DNA from 3 places in the Pseudarthrobacter sp. CCNWLW207 genome. Region 3 is predicted to be linked to each of the others. Evidence: riboswitches for the same ligand, from Rfam matches in the RefSeq annotation. Region 3 holds a riboswitch; each other region holds the start of a gene.

Region 1 (7,158 bases), on a different contig from region 3:
AAACAGCTCAAGGATCTGCTGGGCGATTCGGTCAGGAACCTCGGTGAAGAAGGCAAAAAGAAGGGCGCCGCAACCACCCTGCCCACGGCGCTGGGCCTCCTGCAGGCGGACGGCAGGATCCGGCGCGTGCCGGTCAACGGACGCCTCGATCAGCAAAGGTACGCCTACACGCTATGGGGCTTACCGCCCACCTCCATGAACGACGACGAAGCCCGCGCCCTCCTCCTGGAGCGCTATCTCGGATGGACCGGTGGCGCCACCTTCAAACAGTCGCAATGGTTCACGGGGTTCACGATGGCGCACACGAAGGCAGGGCTCACAGCCGTCGGAGCTGTGGAGGTTCCTGCGGCGGACGGCGAGGTGCTGTGGATGCTGCCCGACGACGTCGAACGCCTCGCTGCTTTCGACGCACCGGCGGAAGAACAGATCCAATTGCTCGCCGGCACCGACTCCCTCGTGCTGCTCCGGCGGAACTCCGCGGACATGATTGCCGAACAGGATAAGGACAAGAAACTACTCGGCTCCACCCTGGCCCTTCAGGCCGACCTTCCCGACCACCCCATCCTTGACCGCGGCCGGATCATCGGACTGTGGCAATACGATCCCGGCAACGCGCGGATCGCGTACTGGCTCTTCGAAGGACCCACACCGGCGGCAACCCAGCGCATCGCCGAAGTTGAGGCCTGGATCAGGGATGAACTGGGCGATTTCCGCTCCTTCAGCCTCGACTCGCCAGCCTCCCGCCAGGACCGGATCGACGCACTGGACGCCGCAGGCCAGAACGCCTAAAGCCGGAACGCCGCAGGCCTGGACGCCTAGGCGCGGCTCCGGTGCGCGGCGAAGAAATCCCGGAGCAGTACGCCGCATTCCTCTTCCCTGACACCGCCGTACACCTCCACCCAATGGTTGAGGCGGCGCTCGCGGAGAACGTCAAAGACTGAGCCTGCCGCGCCGGCCTTCTCATCCCAAGCGCCAAATACCACCCGCGGAATCCTTGCCAGCACCACGGCGCCGGCGCACATGGCGCACGGCTCCAGCGTGACCACAAGCGTGCAGTCCTCCAGCCTCCAGCCGTCCCCAGTGCCCCCGCCCAGCTTCGAGCGCGCACGCAACCGTTCGGCAGCTTCCCGGATGGCCACCACCTCCGCGTGGGCAGTGGGGTCTCCCAGTTCCTCCCGCTGGTTTCGGCCGGCCCCCAGCACCGCGCCGTCGGGCCCTATCACTACGGCACCGATGGGCACATCCTCAGTAGCAAGCGCGCGCCGGGCTTCGTCCAAGGCAAGACCCATCCACTCGTGGTGGGTTTTTTCTGCGGCGACCATGGCTCAATGATAGTTTCGAGGGATATCCAGCCTTGAAAAGCATCGACGCCGGGGAGGCACCGTGGACATGGACACCCTGAGGGAACGCCTGGGCCAATGGTTCAAGCCGTATGCCGCGCTGTGGATCACGCTGCTGGTGGGCGGCGCGTTGGTCGTCATCATGGCACTGCTGGGTGCCGAGGTGTACGACGACGTCGTGGACGACCAAGGCCTGGCATCCCTGGACCTGCCCGCGCTGCAACTGGCACAGAACCTGCGTAGCCCGGAACTCGACGCAGGGGTAACGGCCTTCACCAACATCGGCGGCGGCATCGGCATGCCTATCCTGGCCAGCATCCTCACAGCCTGGCTTACCTTCCTGAGCAGGACCTGGCGGCCCATTATCCTGGTGGGCGGAGCTGCGGCCGTTTCCACGTTCGCAACCACTGTCGGCAAACGGCTGGTGGGCCGCACCCGCCCGGACCACGCCGAAGCCGTCCCGCCGTACGAGACCTCGCCGTCATTCCCCAGCGGCCATACCCTCAACACCACCGTGGTGATCGGCGTACTGGTGTACATCATGTGCCTGCAATTCGAGATCCTCTGGGCGCGGATCACAGCCATCACTGCCGGGGCGGTTTTTATCATCGCGATGGGCCTGAGCCGGGTGTTCCTGGGCCATCACTGGCTGACGGACGTGATGGCCGGGTGGTTCCTGGGCCTGGCCTGGGTGGCCATGGTGATCCTGGCCCACCGGCTGTTCCATCTGACCCGCAAACACGAGCACGTTGGCCCGGCGCCCACGTTCGAGCACCCCGTCCTCCGGGACGATCATACGAGCTGATTCCCGGCCCGGGGGCGCCATCCCCGGATGGTAGTTTTGACGCATGCGCACTCTCGTTGTGGACCACCCGCTGGTCGCCCATAAGCTCACTGTCCTGAGGGACAAGAACACCCCGTCCCCGGTCTTCCGGCAGTTGACGGAAGAGCTGGTGACGCTCCTGGCTTACGAGGCCACCCGCGATGTCCGCACCCAGCCGGTGACCATCGAGACACCCGTGAGCACCACGGTGGGCACGGCCTTCACCAAGCCCACGCCCTTGGTGGTTCCCATCCTGCGCGCCGGCCTGGGGATGCTTGAAGGCATGACCAAGCTGGTCCCCACCGCTGAGGTAGGTTTCCTGGGCATGGCCCGGGACGAGGAAACCCTGGACATCATCACGTACGCCGAACGCCTCCCCGAGAACCTCACCGACCGGCAGATCTTCGTCCTGGACCCGATGCTTGCCACCGGCGGCACCCTCCGCGAAGCCATCAAGTTCCTGTTCAAGCGCGGCGCCTCCGACGTCACCTGCATCTGCCTGCTTGCCGCCCCTGAAGGGCTGGCCAAGCTGGAGGAGGAACTGTCCGACGCCAACGTGACCATCGTCCTGGCGTCCATCGACGAAAAGCTCAACGAGAAGTCCTACATCGTCCCCGGACTGGGCGACGCCGGCGACCGCCTTTACGGTATCGCGGGATAGCCGGGGCGGGAGCGAGGGGACCCCGCAGCGGCCGGACGGCTCTGGACAGGGGTTACGGGGTTCCGGATTCAGCATCGGCCCGTTAGCCTGTGCGGATGGACTGGAAACTTGAACTCGTTTTTGTACCCGTCTCCGACGTCGACCGCGCCAAGGACTTCTATGTCAACAAGGTGGGGTTCAACGCGGATTTCGACGAGCGGCCCAGCGATTCCATCCGCTTCGTCCAACTGACGCCGCCCGGCTCGGCCTGCTCGATCAGCATCGGCGAAGGGCTCACCGATGCCCCTCCGGGCAGCGCACCCAACCTGCAGATCGTCGTCGATGACATCCAAGCCGCCCATGACCACCTCAAGGGCAACGGCGTGGACGTGAGTGATATCGACATCCAGGACTGGGGACATTTCGTGTACTTTGCGGACCCGGACGGGAACAAGTGGGCCGTGCAGTACATCCCGGGGCGCGGCGCCTCAGGCAATTCGTAGGGCAAAATGGGGTTCATGACCCTGCCCTTTCCTGCCGCCACACGAACACTGACCTGCCGCGCCGTCCTCTTTGACATGGACGGCACGCTGGTGGACTCCACAGCGGTCGTGGAACAGGTGTGGGGCGAGTTCGCCGCCCGCTACGGCCTGGATATCGCCGAGATCCTGCGCACCTCCCACGGTGTACAGGCAGGCGACACCGTGCGCCGGTTCGCGCCTGCCGGTGCCGACGTCGTTGCGCTCACTGCAGAACTTGGTGCCATGGAACGGGTGCGGACTGCCGGCATCGTTGCGCTGCCTGGTGCCTCCGAACTGCTCCGGAGCCTGCCCGCGGATGCCGTGGCCCTGGTGACGTCGGCGGACCGCATCCTGGCTGACATCCGCATGGATGCCGCTGGACTGGCCATGCCTGCCGCTGCCGTGACGGCTGACCTCGTGACGCGCGGCAAGCCGCATCCGGAAGGCTACCTGACCGCTGCCGGCTTGCTGGGCGTGGAGCCGGAGGATGCCATGGTCTTTGAGGATGCCCCGGCTGGAATCGCGGCCGGAGTGGCTGCGGGCATCCGGACCGTGGCGGTGGGCCCAAACACGGGCGAATTACCGGCGGGAGTGCTTCATATCCCGGATTACACCGCGGTCACGGCCTCGGTGGAGACGGACGCCGCAGGACGGCGGATTATTTCTTTCCGGCTTTGAGGTCGGCTACGATCTTCGCGATCCGCCTCGCCCTGGTTTCCTCCGTTTTGGCATCCCCGAGCGGCTCCACATAACGGCGCTGGGTGCTGTAGTTCAGGGTGGCATAGAACGCCTGGGCATCCGGTTCGGCGGCCATGGCTGCGGCCAGGTCATCCGGGACTTCAATGATCCGGGGCTGTGTATCGAGTTCCAGATCCACTTCAACGGTGTCGCCAGCCTCTACGCCGGTGAATTCCCGGTTGGCGGTGCTCACACCCACCAGGCTCTGCCCGCCCATCACCGCGATGCTGCTCCGGTAGCTCTTGCCGTTGATGGTTACCACCACCGGCGGGCGCTTGCCTGCGCCCAGGGCAGTCACAACCTCCTCCGGAACCTCAATACCAGCCTTGTTGCCGCTGCCCAGAATGGTTGTGGTAAATTTCATGGCCCCAGTATGGCCCGGAGCCGCAGGCCACGGAAGCCCGGCCCGCGCAAACATGCAACGCCAAAAAGCCGCAGGCCCTGAACCGGGGGATTCAGGGACTGCTGCTTCGGATGGCGGAAGCCGCAGGTACCGGCTTAGTACCAGTTGTTCGACAAGTGGAAATTCAGCGCGCCGCACGGCGACTGGTAGCGCTCCTGGATGTAGTTCAGGCCCCAGTTGATCTGCGTGCGGTAGTTGGTGAGGTAGTCCGCGCCGGCGCTCGCCATCTTCTCGGCGGGCAGCGACTGGACAATGCCGTAAGCGCCGCTGCTCGCGTTGGTGGCCGTGGTGGTCCAATCAGATTCCTTGGTCCACAGCGTCTGCAGGCACTGCATCTGGTCGGCTGACCAGCCATAGCTGCCAAGCTGGCTCGCCGCATAGGCCTGGGCCCCGGCCGGATCGTTGACGGCGACGACGGGAGCCGGTGCGGGCGCGGGCTCTGCGGCCGGTGCCGGTGCGGGCGCGGGTGCCGGTTCGGCGGCCTGCGGGGCAACGCTGATCTCGGCCGGAGCTGGTTCGGGGGCCGGGTTGGCCCGCATCTCGGCCTTTTCCAGGCGCAAGTTGGACTCTAGCTCTGCAGCCGAGGACTGGGTCCCGCTGACCGCCACCGGAGTCATGGATTCGGAAGCCTGGCCTGCTGCGCCGACCCCGATAAGGAGGGCGCAGGCCGCACCGAAAATGGCTGCACGCTTGCCTAGGGACGAAGCTTTTGTGTGTTGCGCGGCTGTCTTGCCACGGCCGTTGACTTTGTGTGCACCGCGCTCTGGGCGCGCTTGTACCTTGAATTCAGACATGATGGATCGCCTCTCACACCTGCGGAGTTAGCTGTCGGGTTCGGATGAGGGCATCCGGCCACACGGAAAGATCACGTGCTGGCTTCACCCCAAGGGCAGTTCAGTGCCCGGGACTCTGGGTCCCCCGCCTCTGCCTGGTCAAGCGGAATCCGGGAAGCGGCAGAGCTTGGCGTCATCCGGATATGCGGCTCAAAGGGAACCGCACCCCATCGACGCTACAGGAGCGCGACGCTTAAGTCACATTTTGGTAACAGAGATCACGACGCCGGTGCGTTGCCTTGCTATAAGCCGTTGATCACCGGCAGGCGCAACGTGAACTGGGTCCGACCCGGCCGGGAGTTCACTTCCACGCTGCCGCCGTGGGCTTCCACAACGGACTGCACAATGGACAGCCCAAGCCCGCTGGACCCTTCCGAAGCCCCCGCACCGGACGACCGTGAAGATCCCGTCCGTGCCGCGTCTGCGCGGGCAAACCGGGCAAAAACGTGGTCCACGAATTCCGGCGGGATGCCAGTGCCGTCGTCCGTTACTGTCACTACGGCACTGCCGTCGTCGGACCTCATCACGGCCGTGGTGACCGTTGTGCCCGGAACGGTGTGTTTGCGGGCGTTGGAGAGCAGGTTCACCAACATCTGGCGCAGCTGCGACGCATCGGCGTTGACCGCAAGCGGCTCGTCCGGCAGCTCAAGGTGCCAGTTGTGGCCGGGTGCGATGATTTTTTCGTCGCTGACGGTTTCGATCACCAGCTGCGTCAGATCCACCTCGCTGAGTTTCAACGGCTGGCCCTCGTCCAGCCTGGCGAGCAGGAGCAGGTCTTCCACCAGCGTGGTCATGCGCTCGGACTGGCTCTGAACCCGGGCCAGCGATTTCCGGCCATCCGGGGTGAAGTTCTCGGTCATCCGCATTAGCTCGGTGTAACCACGGATGGCGGTCAGTGGGGTGCGCAGTTCGTGCGACGCGTCGGCAACGAATTGCCGTACCTTGGTCTCGCTTTGCTGCCGGGCCTGCAGCGCGTTGGCCACGTTGTCGAGCATGAGGTTCAGCGCATGCCCCACGCTGCCCACCTCGGTTCCGGGGTTGGAGTTCGACGGCGGGACGCGCACCGCGAGTGCCACCTCGCCGGCGTCCAGCGGGAGCCGCGAGACGCGTGTGGCCACCTCGGAAAGCTGCTTCAGCGGCTGCATGGTGCGCCGGATGAGGATAGTCCCGGCCAGGCCAATCAAGACCAGCCCTCCAAGGGAAACAAAAACGAAGGTCCACACCAGGGAGGTGAGGGTGCTTTCCTTGCCGGCGAGCGGGAGCCCGGTCACCAGGACATCACCGTAGTTCGTTTCCACTGCAATCAGCCGGTACTCGCCATTGGAGAGCGTCCGGTCCACAGGGCGGGAATCCTCCTGGAGGGCCAGCAGGATCTCCTTGTCCTCAGCGGACAGGGGAGAACGCGTGGTATCAGAGGCCAGGAATCCGGCGCTGTTGACCTGCCCATTCAGGATCCGGGCGTTGAGCGTACCCACGCTTTGCCCGCGGGAATCCAGCGGGTCCGGCCTGCCGTTGAAGCCGCCCAGCGGCGGGCGGCCGGGGTCGTTGGACCGGGAGGCAGCCTGGCTGAGCTGTTCGTCGAGCTGGCGTGTAAGGAACGAGTCCATGGAAGCGTAGCTGAAGAGGCCAACGGCGCCGCAGATGGCCACCAGCAGGGCCATGGCAACCAGTACAAGGCGGGTACGCAGATGCCAAGTGGAGGGCTTCAGCCAGCTCCGGCCATGCGTGGACGCCACTGCAGGCAGTGAGGGCACGGCCTAGTCCGCCGGTTTGATGACGTATCCGGCGCCGCGCACCGTGTGGATCATGGGCGGATGCACGGCATCGACCTTCTTGCGCAGGTACGAGATGTAGAGCTCC
Region 2 (7,158 bases), on a different contig from region 3:
GCGTTCCAGCGCCCGCTGGACACTTACCCTGGCGCTGGCACGCGCCGCGAGGGCGGAAAAGTCGGGAACGGCAGGCGAGATAAGGTCCGGCCGCGCGGCGAACAGTGCCCGCAACGACTCGTCGCTGCGTGCCTCCAGCTCTTTGCTCAACGCGCGGATAAGGGACATCAGTCCAACGTTACCGTCCGCCGGACTTTCCTGCCCGGCGCCGTCCCGCCACGCTGTCCAGGATCAGGAATAGCATCAGCAGGAAGGCCAGCGGCAGGCCGTAGAGGGCCGTGGAGGTGACCCACACGGGGGCTGCCGAGCCGGCAAAGGCCAGCGCCATCACCGCGCCCACTGCCATCAGTGAGAGCAAGGCGACCGCTGCCGCACAGATCATCAGGGGACGCCGGTAACGCGAGGGTGTCATGGACGTAACGCTAACAGTACTTCGGCAGGCGATGGTGTGAAGGAGGGAAAGCAGGATTCGGGCGTGCGGCAGGATAACCTTGAAGTAACAGACCAACTCGGCCCGGGCAGTCATACCCTGAACCCGCATATCAATGCGGATGCGGTGACTGCCGGTCGTGTCTCAAGACGTCAGAACGAAGAAGGTTGATTACGTGCCTACCGGCAAGGTCAAGTGGTATGACAAGGAAAAGGGTTTCGGATTCCTCGCGGGCGAGGACGGCCAGGAAGTGTTCCTGCCCAAATCATCGCTGCCTGAGGGCATTACTGAGCTGAAGGCTGGAACCCGGGTGGAGTTCGGCGTCGCCGACGGCCGCAAGGGTGCCCAGGCCCTGGGCCTGCGCGTCCTGGATAAGACGCCGTCCATCGCCAAAGCCAAGCGGCCCAGCGCCAAGGACCTGGCACCATTGGTGCAGGACCTCGTCAGCGTGCTGGACAACCTCTCCGGCACCCTGTCCGCCGGCAAGTACCCGGAAGGCAACAAGGGCAAGGCCATCGCCGCAGCCCTGCGTAAGGTTGCCGACGAGCTGGACGTTTAGGCCTGCTGATGAACCCGGAAGCTGAACAGCCGGACCCCGCGGCAGCGGATCAGGCAGGCGCCGCCGTCGAACCGTCAGCGGGAGCCGCGGCGAAGGCCGCCCCCGCCGCCACCGAAACCAAGCGCCGTGCGGGTGTCCCCGTCTGGCGTATCGGAAAACCGGACGCCTTCCTCGCAGCCGCAGTTGACGTAGCCCGGACCGCCGTTGAAGGCATCACTGCGGCCTCGACAATAGGCGCCCACCTCGGTGCCAAGAGTGAGGGCGACCGCCTGGTGACGCACCTTTTTGAGTCGCGCCTGCCCGGATACCAGGGGTGGCAGTGGTTTGCCGTCCTGACGCGTAACTCGCGGTCCAAGGTGGTCACGGTCAGTGAACTTGGACTTTTGCCATCAGAGGACTCCATCCTTGCCCCCGAGTGGGTGCCTTGGGCAGAACGCGTGCGCCCGGAGGACGCCCAGGACGCCGAAGCCCTGGAGGTGGTTGGGGCACCGGACATCGAGGAAGGTCCGGACACCAATGTGCCTGGCCCGGAAGCGCTGGATGGCGAAGGGACTCTCGCGGAGGACGCGGACGCTGAAGACGCCGAAGAGCCTGACTCTGATGAGCCTGACGCCGAAGAGCCTGACGCTGACGAGCGTGACGCCGATGAGCGTGACGCCGAATAACCGGCGAGCAGACACGCGACTCACACTAAACGCAGACGGCGCCGTCCGGGACCAAAGTCCGGACGGCGCCGTCGAGCGTTAAGAGCCCAATATTGCCCCAGGCATCCTGACGCCTCCTTACCCATCGATTGCTCCGTAGGCGCCCTTTAGGACCCCCAAAAGGGCGTTGCTGGAGCAATCGATGAGTGGGTGGGGGACTACTTGCGCAGTTCGCCCACCACAAAGTCGATGCAGGCCAGCAGCGCAGAGACATCTGCCGGTTCGATTGCCACGAAAGTGGCGATCCTGAGCTGGTTGCGGCCCAGCTTGCGGTAGGGCTCCGTGTCCACAATGCCGTTGGCCCGCAGCACCTTGGCAACTGCAGTGGCGTCAATGGAGTCGTCAAAGTCGATCGTCGCGATAACGTTTGAGCGCTCCTCTGCCTTGGCCACGAAAGGCGTGGCAAACTCGGAAGCCTCAGCCCAGCTGTAAATCCGGCCGGCAGAGTCCGCTGTACGGGCCGACGCGAAGTCCAGGCCGCCGTTGCTGTTCAGCCACTGCACCTGGGCATCCAGGGTCACCAGGGTGGAGAGCGACGGCGTGTTGTAGGTCTGGTTCAGGCGGGAGTTCTCGATGGCAGTCTGGAGGTCCAGGAAGTCGGGGATCCATCGGTCGCTGGCCTTGATCCTGGCGGCACGCTCCAGCGCTGCCGGGGAAAAGAGGCCCAGCCACAGGCCGCCGTCGGACGCGAAGTTCTTCTGCGGTGCGAAGTAGTACACGTCTGCCTCGGCAACATCAACGTCCAGGCCACCTGCGGCGGACGTGGCGTCCACCAGGACGAGCGCGCCCTCATCCACACCGGACACGCGCTTCACGGGCGCCGAAACACCGGTGGAGGTCTCGTTCTGCGGCCAGGCGTAGACGTCAACGCCGGCCTCGGCCTGGGCAACCGGCCGCGTACCGGGCTCGGACTTGATGATCGAGGAGGCGTCCAGGAACGGTGCCTTGTTGGTGGCTGAGGCAAACTTGGAGCCGAATTCGCCGAAGGACAGGTGCTGGGCCTTCTTCTCAACGAGGCCAAAGCTGGCAATATCCCAGAATGCTGTGGAACCGCCCACGCCCAGTACTACCTCGTACCCGTCAGGGGCACGGAAGAACTGGCTCAGGCCTTCGCGGACCGAACCGACAAGGTTCTTGACCGGAGCCTGGCGGTGGGAGGTGCCCAGAATGGTCGTGGACGCCGCCGAGAGCGCTTCAATCTGTTCCGGCCTGACCTTGGAAGGTCCTGCGCCGAACCGTCCGTCCTTTGGCAGGAGGTCGGCAGGAATAGTGATGCTGTTTTCGCTCACAAGGGCTCCAATTTCGGCGTGGACGTGACACATGTCCGGGACGGTGGGGTGGCCGGCAGTCGTCAGTGACCGCAACGAGGACCTCCTATATTCTGCCTGAACCGCTGATTCGGCGGGAACCGGCTACGTCATAGTCCAGCCATTGAGACAGGCCGGAGGGGCCGTAGGAATTATCCGGACAAATTCAAAATAGGCTAAGCTTTTCAACGGACTACGTCGCTGTCGGTACGCGATACGGTGGGACAACGCAAGGTAATGCGCTCGAGGAGCTGAGCTGGATGACGGATCTGATCGATACTACGGAGATGTATCTTCGGACCATTTTGGAGCTTGAGGAAGAGAACATCGTTGCTCTTCGCGCCCGCATTGCCGAACGGCTGCGGCACTCCGGACCCACGGTGTCCCAAACGATTGGCCGGATGGAACGCGACGGCCTGGTGGTGGTCTCCGGAGACCGTCATCTGGAACTGACGGAAACCGGGCGTAAACGGGCCACCGAGGTCATGCGCAAGCACCGGCTCGCGGAGCGCCTCCTGGCGGATGTGATCGGCCTGGACTGGGCGTACGTCCATGACGAAGCGTGCCGCTGGGAGCACGTGATGAGTGAGCGCGTCGAGCGGCGCATCTACGAAATGCTGAACCACCCCACTGAATCGCCCTATGGCAATCCCATCCCTGGCCTGGCGGCATTGGGAGGCCAGGCATCGTCGCCCTTCACGGACGGTGTGATTAATCTCCTGGAAGCCATGAAGGGCTATGGCCCCGGATCCACCGTGGTTGTCAGCAGGCTGGCAGAACCCATCCAAGTGGATCCTGAGCTGCTGACCCAGCTGGACGAGGGCGGGATCCGGCCGGGCGCCCCGATTTCGCTGGAGCGCGTGGGAGACTACATTTCGGTCCGGGTCCCCGGGATCGAAGGGGCACTGGAGCTTCCCCCCGAAGTGGCGGCGCACGTATTCGTATCCGTCCGCTGACCGCTGGCGGAGCGCCCGGGTCCGGCGGGCGGGTTACCCCAATGAATAGGCTTTAAGCAAAGATAACGGAATTGTTACTGTCCGGCTTAATCGCCTATAGTTAACGCCAAGCGTCGATACAAAAGCGTTACCTGATCTGGAGCCGAGCTCTGCCAGCAGATCAGTAGTACGAGTCACCAACTGGCAGAGGCGGGGGAACCACAACCGGCAGTCGCAAGGCTGCCTTGGGGTGAAGTCCGTCAGCAGCAAGCCTCTTCCAGCGAAGGATCCTCACGGGATATCTCTGCGCCGAAGCTTGCTTACGGCGGACCGGGTCTATGAACTCTCTGACCCGAATCCGACAGCTAACTTCGCAGGCTTTCCAGAGAGGAACCGTTCTTGACCATGCAGAATTCCAGGGGCCGCCGCCGCGCAGCGGGCCCCGCAGCAGCGCCCCGCGTTGCTGCAGCTGTGGCCGCGGACAGGCCCCGGGATCCACAGCGCGATGCGCGCCGCCGCCGGGGACCCTTCCGGCAAATCACTGACTTCGCAGCGGCCAGTGGGGTGGGCCAAAAGGCCGGCATCGCCCTCGCGGCCACCGGCCTGGTGCTCACAGTCACCGTCCCTGCCACCAGTCCCGTCCTGGCCACGCCGGACGCCGGTCAGCAGACATCGGCTGTTTCCGCAGCTCCGCAGCCTGAAATCTCCGCCGAAGCAGCCGCAAAAATCGACTTCAGCCGCTCATCCGTAGTCACCATGGGTGATCCGGACGGCAAGCTCAAGCAACTCTTGAGCGCCCAGTCGGCGGGGTCCATCACCCGGGCCGCCTCCGCCGGCAGCCTCGGTGCTCCGCTGGCGAGCCTGGTTACGGCCTCCCCATTCGGCTATCGCGTGAGCCCTATCACTGGCGGCTCCGGTGACTTCCACCGCGGCCAGGACTACGTGGCACAGTGCGGCACGTCTGTCCTGGCGGCCGCCAGCGGCACTGTGACCTTTGCGGGATGGCACCAGTTTGGCGGAGGTAACCGCGTGGTCGTGGACCACGGCAACGGCCTTGAAACGACGTACAACCACCTGTCTTCCTTCAACGTCAAGGTTGGCCAAACGGTCAGCCGAGGCGAGGTAGTGGCGCTCAGCGGCACCACCGGCGCCTCCACAGGCTGCCACCTCCATTTCGAGGTCCAGGTCAATGGCGAAGTCGTTGACCCCACCGGCTGGCTCTAGCCCAACTGATGGAAAGCTCTCACATTTGCGTGACATGCCGTGACCTGAATGTGACATTCGCTCTGAACTGCTGTACCGTCTAACTTGCGTCAACTTTTCCGAAGTTGACGTTCTTGAGTGGATTGCCTAGCTCTGCCACCGCTCAAGGTCCGTTCGCATGACATCGTCTGGCAGGGGCGGGGGAACCAATTTTGGTCTTTGAAGTTCGAAGGCCTTGGGGTTAAGTCGCAAAGCTTCCTGTGGAAGCGGCGTGGCCGGGTGAACTCCCATCCGAATCCGACAGCTCACCTCGTAGGCATTGGGAGAGGCTACCTTCGTGTCTTCACGCCATAATTCTGCGCGTCACCGCGCACAAACGGTTCGCACCAACCCGTTGGGCCCCGTGTCCAAGGCTGTCAGTGCAAATGCCGGGACCGTCGGTCGCCAAGCTGCTGTCATCGCAGCTGCATCAGGTCTGATCCTGAGCATGGGGCTTCCGGCCAACGCAGCGGACACCACCGCTGGCGTTTCCGCCTCCACCGAGTCCGGCTCGCAGACGGCGCTTGCCGTCACCGCTGCCCCCACCGCCACCGTCTCCTTCGAACGCCCCGTGGTCAAGACCACGCCGGCCCCGAAGGTCGAAACGGTCCGTGCACAGTCCACTGACACGGAACGGGCAGCAGGCGCAAAGGCCCCCGCAGCCAGCAAGCTGACGGACGCGGTATCTTCCGCGGCCGCCTCTGGCCTGGCCGCAATCGCCTACACCGGAATCGGCCACCCCTACGTCTGGGGCGGCACTTCACCCAACGGCTGGGACTGCTCCGGGTTCACCCAGTGGGTGTACGCCCAGGCAGGCATCAGCATTCCCCGTGTAAACGCGTGGACGGCAATGACCCCCACGTCAACACCGTCTCCCGGTGACCTTGTTATGCAGAATGGCGGCGCACACGTAGGCATCTACGTTGGCAACGGCATGATGATCAGCGCCCTGAACCCGTCACAGGGAACGCTGCTGCACTCCGTGGCCTCCACGGGCGGCGGATCCTTCTACACCCTGAAGTAGAAGAACCGCGCCCGCTAGAACACTTTTCGCTAAATCCCCGTTCGGGGTGTGCCGGCGTACCCCCAAGATGCCGGCGCACCCAAAGCCCTTGGCCTGCCTGTGCGGTCCTGAGGAAAACGAAAGAGAGAAATAATGACTACACGTGCAATTGCTGCACGGCACCGCGCGGAGGTCACCACGACCAACTCGCTGGCTGTCATTGCCAAGGCCCTCGGCGACAACGCCGGTGGCATGGGTCGCCAGGCCGCGGTTATCGCTGCTGCCTCCGGCCTGGTCCTGACCAGTGGTATCGCCGCCAACGCTGCAGACACCAACGTTCAGCGCGAATCGGCTTCCGCTTCCAACGTTGAGGTTGAGGTTGCCGCTCCCGCGGTCATTTCGGCCGCTTCCACCATTGCCATTTCCTACGAGAAGCCCGCGGTGACCACCACGCCGGCTCCCGTGGTTGAAGCGCCGGAACCTGAGCCTGAGGTTGAGGTTGAGGCTCCCGCACCCGCCGCTCAGGCTGTTTCCACCGTCAAGGTAGCGGCTGCAGCTCCGAAGGCACCTGTGGCCGCCAGCAGCAAGGGCCAGGCCATCCTGTCGGCAGCCTACGCCCAGCTGGGCGTCAACCAGGACTGCACCATGCTGGTCACCAACTCCCTGGCCGCTGTGGGCATCAACTTCCACGACTGGCCTGCAGGTTACCTGTCCCTGGGCCAGACCGTAAGTGCCGCCGAGGCCCAGCCCGGCGACCTGATCTACTACGCCGATGGCGGTGCGGGCGTTGCCCACGTAGCTGTCTACGCCGGCAACGGCCAGGCCGTACACGGTGGCTACAACGGCAACCAGACCGTTGTTTTCAGCGCCAACGTTGGCTCCGGCCCGGTTTTCATCCGCGTCAGCTAATTTCCGTAGCAACGCTTGGCAAGGACCCCCGCCCTACGGCGGGGGTCCTTGCGCTTTAACGGCGCAGCC
Region 3 (7,158 bases):
GGGTACGGCCCGAGCCCTTGAGGTGCACATCGCGGAGGCGCCCGTAAATATCCGTAACCTCCCCCAGCAGGAGGGCGCGCCCGTCTCCCAAGAGTGGCGAATAGCCTCCGAACTGATGCCCGGCGTATGCCTGGGCCACAGGCGTGGCACCTTCCGGGACCCGGTTGCCGATGAGCACCAGCGTCCCCTCCGGGGTCCGCAGCGACGCCGGATCCAGGCCAAGTTCGCTGGCCAGCGGCTCGTTCAGCACGAGGAGTTGCGGGGACGGAGCTTCCTCGGCCTGCCAGGGTACAGCAAGCTCCTCGAACTCCCGGGCGAAGCGGCCATCGAAGGTGAGCGTTGTTGGCGTTGTGGTGCTCATCTTTCAAGACTACCCGCGCCTGCGGCGGGACCGGCGGCGTAAAATTTTTCGTACCGGTTCATCGCTGCCCAAGGGCAGTCAGGGTAATGGGAAGGTCGCGGTACCCATGGTCAAGAATCCGTTCGGGCATCATCAGCACGAGGAACAGAAACCGGCCGATTCAGCCAAACACAGCCACCGGCCCTGGCTGAAGAGGGAGGATGCGGGTTTTGAACACGGGCGGAGCAGTCTCTTCTTCCTCGCCCATGACCTTCCCCAGCCGCCCACTGTGACCTGCATCCAGGGACATGAGATACCGGACGGGCAAACCACGTGCCACCACGGCCATCCCATCGGGTGACGCCGCGCGTCAGACGTGCTGCTTGAACCACGCCAAGGTGTCGTTCCAGGCCGCCGTTGCCTGGGCCTCGTTGTACCGTTCACCGGTGTCGTTGTGGAAGGCGTGGTCCACGCCCGGGTAAACGGTCAGCTGGTGCGTGATGTTGTTGGCCGCCAACGCGTCCTTCAGCGCCGGCATGGCCCCCGTGATCCGCTGGTCCCGCTCGGCATAGACACCGAAGACCGCTGCCTTGATGGCTGGGACTTTGTTGAGGTCCGGTGCCGGGCCGTAGAAAGCGGCCGTGGCTGCGAGCCCGCTGAGCTCCGTCGACGCCTGCCACGTGATTCCGCCGCCGAAACAATAACCCGTCATGGCGATCCTCGCCGGGTCCACGAAGTCCTGTGACGCCAGGTAGTCAAAGGCAGCGGCGAAATCGGCCACGTGGCGTTTGGCGCCGGCGCCCGTCAGTGCACCAGGTACGGCGTCGGCATCCATCCCCGCCGTCCCGCCCTCCCTGCTAAGCAGGTCCAGGGCCAGCGCACTGTAGCCGGCTTTGGCGAATCGTCGGGCAACGTCCTGGATGTGCGGGGTGAGTCCGCGGTTCTCGTGGCAGATCAACACTGCAGGACCAGCCGCTCCCCCGTCGGGCCGGGCAAGGTAGCCCCTGATGTCGGTGCCGCTGGAGGGGAACGTGATTGTCGACGTCGTCAGCCCTGCTGTTCCCTCGGGAACGGAGAGCGGGCTCTTGGCTCCGGGGACGGCACCGGCGGCCGCGGTGCCGTTGCCTGCCGCCGAGGACGTTGGAGAGGGGGTGGGCATGGGGTCGGTGCTGCGCGGGACTTCTTCGGGAGTGCAGCCCACGAGCAACATTGCGGCCGAGGCCGCTGCCATGCTTCCGGTGATGAAAGCGACCCGGCGGGTAAACGTGCGGTGGGTCATGTCCCCGGCGCGGTAATCGTCGAAGAATTCCTCGATCAGATACTTCTCAAACTTGCCAAGCTGGATCATGGGAGCCTCCTGGGATGCCCAAACATCCTCCTCCGATGTCAGGCGCCGGGCAAGGGGCGCCGGACGTTGCGGGGGTTGTTGTTTAGTGCGGTTGCCGGCGTTTGGGAAAAGCGATCCGGTCCAGGTCATGGGCGGCAGTGACGGCAGCCCCGCCGGCACGGTCCCGCGCCTGCTGGGCCAGGAGCGTGACGTCATCGCCATACCGCGAGGAGAAGTGCGTCAGGATCAGCGTGCCGACGGCGGCGCTGGCCGCCAACTCCCCTGCCTGCCCGGCGGTGAGGTGCCGATACTCCCCGGCGAGCCCGGCGTCGTCGTTGCTGAATGTTGACTCCGCCACGAGCAGATCCGCACCCTCAGCCAGTTTCTCCGCGCCCGCGCAAGGGGCGGTGTCCATCACAAAGGCGAATTTCTGGCCTGGCCGGGCCACCGTCACGTCCTCGAGACGGACGTTTCCCAGGCTTCTCTCACGCTCCAGGCGGCCGACGTCGGCTCCCCTGATCCCTGCCGCGGCCAGCCTATCCGGAAGGAAAGTGCGGCCATCTGGTTCGGTGAGCCGGTAACCGTACGTTTCGATGCGGTGCTTCAGCGGCTGGACCTCCAGGCCGGGCGCCACGGTTCCCGCGGCGCCGTGCGGATACAACCGTAAATCAATCCCGGGAGAACTAACCGCAACCAGGGCACGGACGAGGTCCTCCCCCGAAGCCGGAAAGTGCAGGTGGACCGGATGGGCAACGCCGTCCAGGGCCATCCGCGAAAGCACCCCGGGCAGTCCGAAGCAATGGTCGCCGTGCACATGGGTCAGGCAGATGCGTGTGATCTGGCTGGCCGCCACCCCGGCGTGGAGCATCTGGCGCTGGGTTCCCTCGCCAGGGTCAAAGAGCAGGCCTTCGCCGTCCCACCGCAACAGGTAGCCGTTATGGTTCCGCGTCCGGGTGGGAACCTGGGAGGCTGTGCCAAGAATGACGAGGTCACGCATGGGGATAGCGTAACCAAGCCTGGTTTGGCGATGAGCGCTGGGACGATACTTAGTGCAGCAGCCAGGACCCGTCCGAGGGGGGTTCAGGTTTCCGGCGCAGCTTCCGGAAGAGGGCGACAAAAGGCCATGCCAACAGTTGCAGCATGCCTGCTGTCATCAACAGGCAGACAACAAGGATAAGGACGGGCGCGTACAGGAGGAACACCCCAGCCATAGTGGCCAGATAGCCACCGATCAACCCAAGAACGGCCTCGGCGTCCATCTCAACTCCTCTTCGCTTTTCACGGATTTAATCGTCAGGGCAGGCGCTTGGGCGCTTGTCATAATCCAAGGGAGACTGTCCGGGGCCAGTGATGACGCGCCTGTGTGGAAGCTCGATCCAATAAGGAATCGTCCAACACGAAATCGGGCACAGCCGTGCGATGCCTGCAATGGGGAGACTGACGCTGGCTGCGGCCACGGGGAACCCCTCCAGGATGCTGGGGTGGACTCACACCCAGTCTGCAATGGCGGCCGCATACTGCCTAACGGTCTATCCAGCCTACTCTTCGATCCTCCCGCGCGGAAGAAATGGGCTCGGCAAGCAAGGTGACTCACCACTCCGGACAGTCCTGTTACCTAAACGTGACTTAAGGGGGGCGGTTCATGTACGGTTTTCGGGTGGCCCATCTGGATCGGGCCGCGTCCGGGCTGACGCCGAGCTCTGCCACATCCCGGGCTCCCAACACAGTAAGGCAGAGACGGGGGACCCACAGTCTTCGGGCCGTTTCGCAGCGGTCCTTGGGGTGAAGCCGTCACGCCTGAACGTGCCGGCCGGTTGACCTCTTCCGAACCCGACAGCTAACTTCGCAGGCGTTGAGAGGCAAATACCATGTCCCGTTCGCTGGATCAGTCGCGCCCTTTTCGGGCCGGGCGACACCGCGCAGAAACTGCGCCGGCCATCACCACTCCACCCACCCCAACCATTCCCGGGGCAGAAGTGCCACATCCCGCGGCGACTCCGGCAGGACCGGCATCTGCCCCACTGCGCCGAAGAAGAGTCAGGGGCCCGGCCTTCGAGGTCCCGCCTGCCCCGGACTCAGCACCCAAGACCCAAGCTGCGTCACCTGCAACCGAAGTAATTGCAGTTGTACCACCCACGACGTCAGCTCTAAAAAGCGCGGCCGCGCCGGAGACAACGCGCCGGCCCCGGGAGCGACGCGAAGCGGCTGGGAAGCCCGCAGAGGCCAAACCCGTTGCAGCCCCAAGGAGCAGGCCGGCTACAGCACATAGCCCACAGATTGCATCCGCTTTCACGTCCGACGCCCAAGCCGTCCTCAGGAGGGCCGCTTCGCTTCGTGTCATGGGTCATCGGATGGCCGTCGTTACCGGCGCCCTTGCCGTAGTGCTTGCGGTCGGAACGGCCAGCCAGGCTACCGAGCTGCCCTTTTTCGGCAATGAGTCCTCCGTCCAAGATGCCCCCGACGCAGCTGATGCGCCCCATACGACGAAGGGAACGCTGCCCACGTACAGCAGCGGACGTGCGGCACCACAGCCGGCCGCCTCCACTGCCCCGGGCACGCCGGGCGCCGCGCCGGCACAGGCCTCCCCGGGCACCGATGATTCCCACCCAGGTGAGGATCACGGCGCCTCTGCCTTGCCAGCCGTGGCCGACCTCTCGATGCCAGTGGACGCTCCCACGCTGGACGGAATGCTCGCGGCATCGCCCGCCACGGTTCCGCCATCCCCGGCGCCCACGGTGGTCCTCGAGCCACCGGTCATGTCATCGGCCACACCCGCCGAGCCGACGTCGTCGGCTGGGCCCGCACCGGCGGCGCCCCCAACGGCGCCGGCTCCGGCAACCTCACCCACACCAACAGCCTCGTCGCTCCCGCCCTCGCCCACTGCTACGGCTACAGGGGGCGCCTCCGAAGAAGCAGTCGACACACGCTCGTATGCCATCGCCCGACTGGCATCGTATGGATGGGGCGCGGAACAAATGAATGCCCTGAACCAGTTGTGGGACACGTCAGTAAAATGGCGTCCCAGCCAGGTGGATAGAGGATTGAGCTACATCAAGGAGCGCCACGGCTCCCCGGCAAAAGCCCTCGAGTTCCGCGCCACAAACAACTGGTACTGAGCCAGGGCCCCCTGAGAAGACGTAGCCACGAAGACACCAGAACGCCGCGGACCCGCAAGGGGTTCCGCGGCGTTCTGTTGGTTCCGGCGGTGTTACCCGGCGAACCCGTCCCCCGGTCCGGGAGTGATCACTGTGGTCCGGCCTGTTCCTTGACTGCGCCGTTGCCGGTGCCTCGCGTGGACGCGGCGGGGGTCGAATTGCCAAAGTTCTTAAGCATTTCGATGACGTCGAAGCCGGTGGTGTCCTTGAGCATCTGTGCGGTCTGCTGGACACCCGAGGAAACATTTTTGCTCACCTGGCCAGCGCCGTCGTTGGAGATGACCGTCATATTGCTGATGGCGCTCATCGGCGCGGCGATTTCCCGGGCGATGGAAGGCAGAACCTCCAGAAGTTTGTTCAGGATGGCTGCCTCGTTGAACTCGCTGTATGCCTTGGCCTGGGCTTCGATGGCCCCTGCCTCAGCAGTACCACGCAAGCCAATGACATCGGCCTCGGCTATACCCTTGGACTTCGTTACTTCAGCCTCAGCAAGGCCGCGGATCTTGTTGATCTCGGTTTCGGCATTGCCTTTGGCAGTATTGGCTGCTGCCAGGGCCTTTGCTTCGACCTCGTTGCCGGCAGCCTTGAGCTTGCGGGTTTCGAGTTCAGCGGCGGCTTCAACCTTCGTGGCTTCCGAGATGCGGGTACGCCGGGCAAGGTCAGCCGCTGCTTCAGTTTCAACCTTGTACTTGGCGGCGTCGGCAGGCTTGCGGACCTCGATGTCGAGTTCCTTCTCGCGAAGTTCGGCCTGGCGCGCCACAACCTGCTGGTTCTTCAGGATAATCGCCTGCTGCTGGTCGGCCTGGGCAAGGGGGCCGGCGGCGTCAGCCTCCGCCTGGCGGGCATCCGTTTCCTGCTTCAATTCGGCGCGCCGGAGAGCCAGCTTCTGCTCAGCTTCAGCCGTCTTCTGGTCTGCCAGGGCCTTCGCTTCCGCCGCCTCGCGCTGAGAGTTCGCTTCGGCAATACTGGCGTTCCGTGCCACCAGGGCAGCCTCCGGCCGGCCAAGGTTCTTCAGGTATCCGCCCGCATCGTCAACCGATTTGATCTGGAACGTATCGATGACCAGACCCTGGTTGGTCATGGAGTGCTCGGCCTCTTCCTTAACGGATGCAGCGAACTGGGCACGGTCTTTGATGATCGCGTCGACGCTCAAGGTACCCACGATCGAACGAAGCGAGCCGGAGAGGGTTTCCTGGGTGTAGTGGTCAATCGCGTCCTGCTGGTCAAGGAACCGCTGGGCTGCCTTGCGGACAGAAATCTTGTCGCCCCCGACCTTTACCTGCGCAACGCCGGTCAGCTTGAGCTGTATGCCGTTGTTGGAGATGGCTTCGATGGTGACTTCAACCTGGCGCGAGGACAGCGAGATGTGGCTGACGCGTTCAGTGATGGGGTTGACGAACGCCCGATTGTTGATGATGACACGGGACTGGTCATCCGAGGTCTCATCCGTCGTATTTGGATCACTCTTGCCCGTGATGAGCATGGCCTCATTGGGCTTGGCAAACCGGATGCTCGAGGTGTAAAAGATAAATCCTGCGATGAGCAGGAGGGCCAGTGCGCCCCCGCCAATCAAAAGTACTGTCATTGTTTCCCCCTATGATGTGTCAGATCGCCCTGGTCATCGCAGATCATGGAGCCCGGAGTCCAGGTGCGGACTCAACCGCGCCACAACTTTGTGTGGGCCCCAATTGGCGACAGGCGTCATGCATCAAACCCTACCCGGCAAGGCTTCAGTCCCGCGGCCGCATGATCGGGGGGTTGAGTACAGCCCGCACCGGCTGTCCTACTGCCGGCCGGGCGGCCGGAGCCAGGCGGAACAGGGCCGCCGGCCGGCCGGCGTCCCCCGCCGTCGTCCGCCCGGTGTCTTCCAGGAAATCGGGGGTGCCTGTGGCCTTGCGGTGGAAATTCCGGGGGTCGAGCCGGGTGCCCCAGACGGCCTCATACACTGCCCGGAGTTGGGCAATGGTGAACTCATCGCCGCAAAAAGCCGCCCCCAAGGGCGAGTATTCGAGCTTTGACTTGGCCCGCTCCAAGGCGTCAGCGAGGATCCGCTCGTGATCGAAGGCGAGCTGCAATCCGCCATCCATGAGCTGGCCCACGGGGTACCAGGCCGCGTGTTCAGCATCGCTCCCCGCCGAGAGGACCGGAAAGTCAGGCGCGAGCAGCAGGTGGGCCACAGTGAGTACATCCCCCCGCGGATCGCGCCCCTTGGGGCCGTAACTGCCCAGTTGCTCCAAATGGCCCGGGAGCTGCCCGACGCCGGTCTCCTCCGCGAGTTCCCGGCCGGCCGCATCCAGCAGTTCCTCGCCGGCCAGCACGAAACCGCCCGGGAGGGC

The links. Region 3 has a riboswitch for cyclic di-AMP ahead of V9L17_RS08480 (hypothetical protein). Riboswitches for the same ligand answer to the same signal wherever they lie in the genome.
Region 1: another riboswitch for cyclic di-AMP. It lies ahead of V9L17_RS14390 (hypothetical protein); the one in region 3 lies ahead of V9L17_RS08480 (hypothetical protein).
Region 2: another riboswitch for cyclic di-AMP. It lies ahead of V9L17_RS02805 (M23 family metallopeptidase); the one in region 3 lies ahead of V9L17_RS08480 (hypothetical protein).

Annotation. Positions count from the first base shown of each region.
Region 1 covers NZ_JBBCBS010000007.1:218,500-225,657, forward strand. The annotation lists gene V9L17_RS14355 (DNA glycosylase AlkZ-like family protein) at 1-789, shown strand, start outside; gene V9L17_RS14360 (nucleoside deaminase) at 816-1,322, opposite strand; gene V9L17_RS14365 (phosphatase PAP2 family protein) at 1,390-2,145, shown strand; gene upp (uracil phosphoribosyltransferase) at 2,189-2,824, shown strand; gene V9L17_RS14375 (glyoxalase superfamily protein) at 2,920-3,306, shown strand; gene V9L17_RS14380 (HAD-IA family hydrolase) at 3,313-4,002, shown strand; gene V9L17_RS14385 (YdeI/OmpD-associated family protein) at 3,983-4,426, opposite strand; gene V9L17_RS14390 (hypothetical protein) at 4,561-5,259, opposite strand; cyclic di-AMP (ydaO/yuaA leader) riboswitch at 5,265-5,424, opposite strand; gene V9L17_RS14395 (sensor histidine kinase) at 5,541-7,052, opposite strand; gene V9L17_RS14400 (response regulator transcription factor) at 7,056-7,158, opposite strand, start outside.
Region 2 covers NZ_JBBCBS010000001.1:626,623-633,780, reverse strand. The annotation lists gene V9L17_RS02835 (helicase-associated domain-containing protein) at 1-168, opposite strand, end outside; gene V9L17_RS02830 (hypothetical protein) at 179-412, opposite strand; gene V9L17_RS02825 (cold-shock protein) at 606-989, shown strand; gene V9L17_RS02820 (DUF3027 domain-containing protein) at 998-1,654, shown strand; gene serC (phosphoserine transaminase) at 1,852-2,982, opposite strand; gene V9L17_RS02810 (metal-dependent transcriptional regulator) at 3,261-3,956, shown strand; cyclic di-AMP (ydaO/yuaA leader) riboswitch at 4,118-4,330, shown strand; gene V9L17_RS02805 (M23 family metallopeptidase) at 4,341-5,159, shown strand; cyclic di-AMP (ydaO/yuaA leader) riboswitch at 5,308-5,471, shown strand; gene V9L17_RS02800 (C40 family peptidase) at 5,542-6,201, shown strand; gene V9L17_RS02795 (NlpC/P60 family protein) at 6,334-7,089, shown strand.
Region 3 covers NZ_JBBCBS010000004.1:133,249-140,406, reverse strand. The annotation lists gene V9L17_RS08500 (protein adenylyltransferase SelO) at 1-361, opposite strand, end outside; gene V9L17_RS08495 (dienelactone hydrolase family protein) at 711-1,688, opposite strand; gene V9L17_RS08490 (ribonuclease Z) at 1,771-2,664, opposite strand; gene V9L17_RS08485 (hypothetical protein) at 2,714-2,926, opposite strand; cyclic di-AMP (ydaO/yuaA leader) riboswitch at 3,373-3,533, shown strand; gene V9L17_RS08480 (hypothetical protein) at 4,019-4,783, shown strand; gene V9L17_RS08475 (flotillin family protein) at 4,911-6,407, opposite strand; gene V9L17_RS08470 (NUDIX hydrolase) at 6,553-7,158, opposite strand, start outside.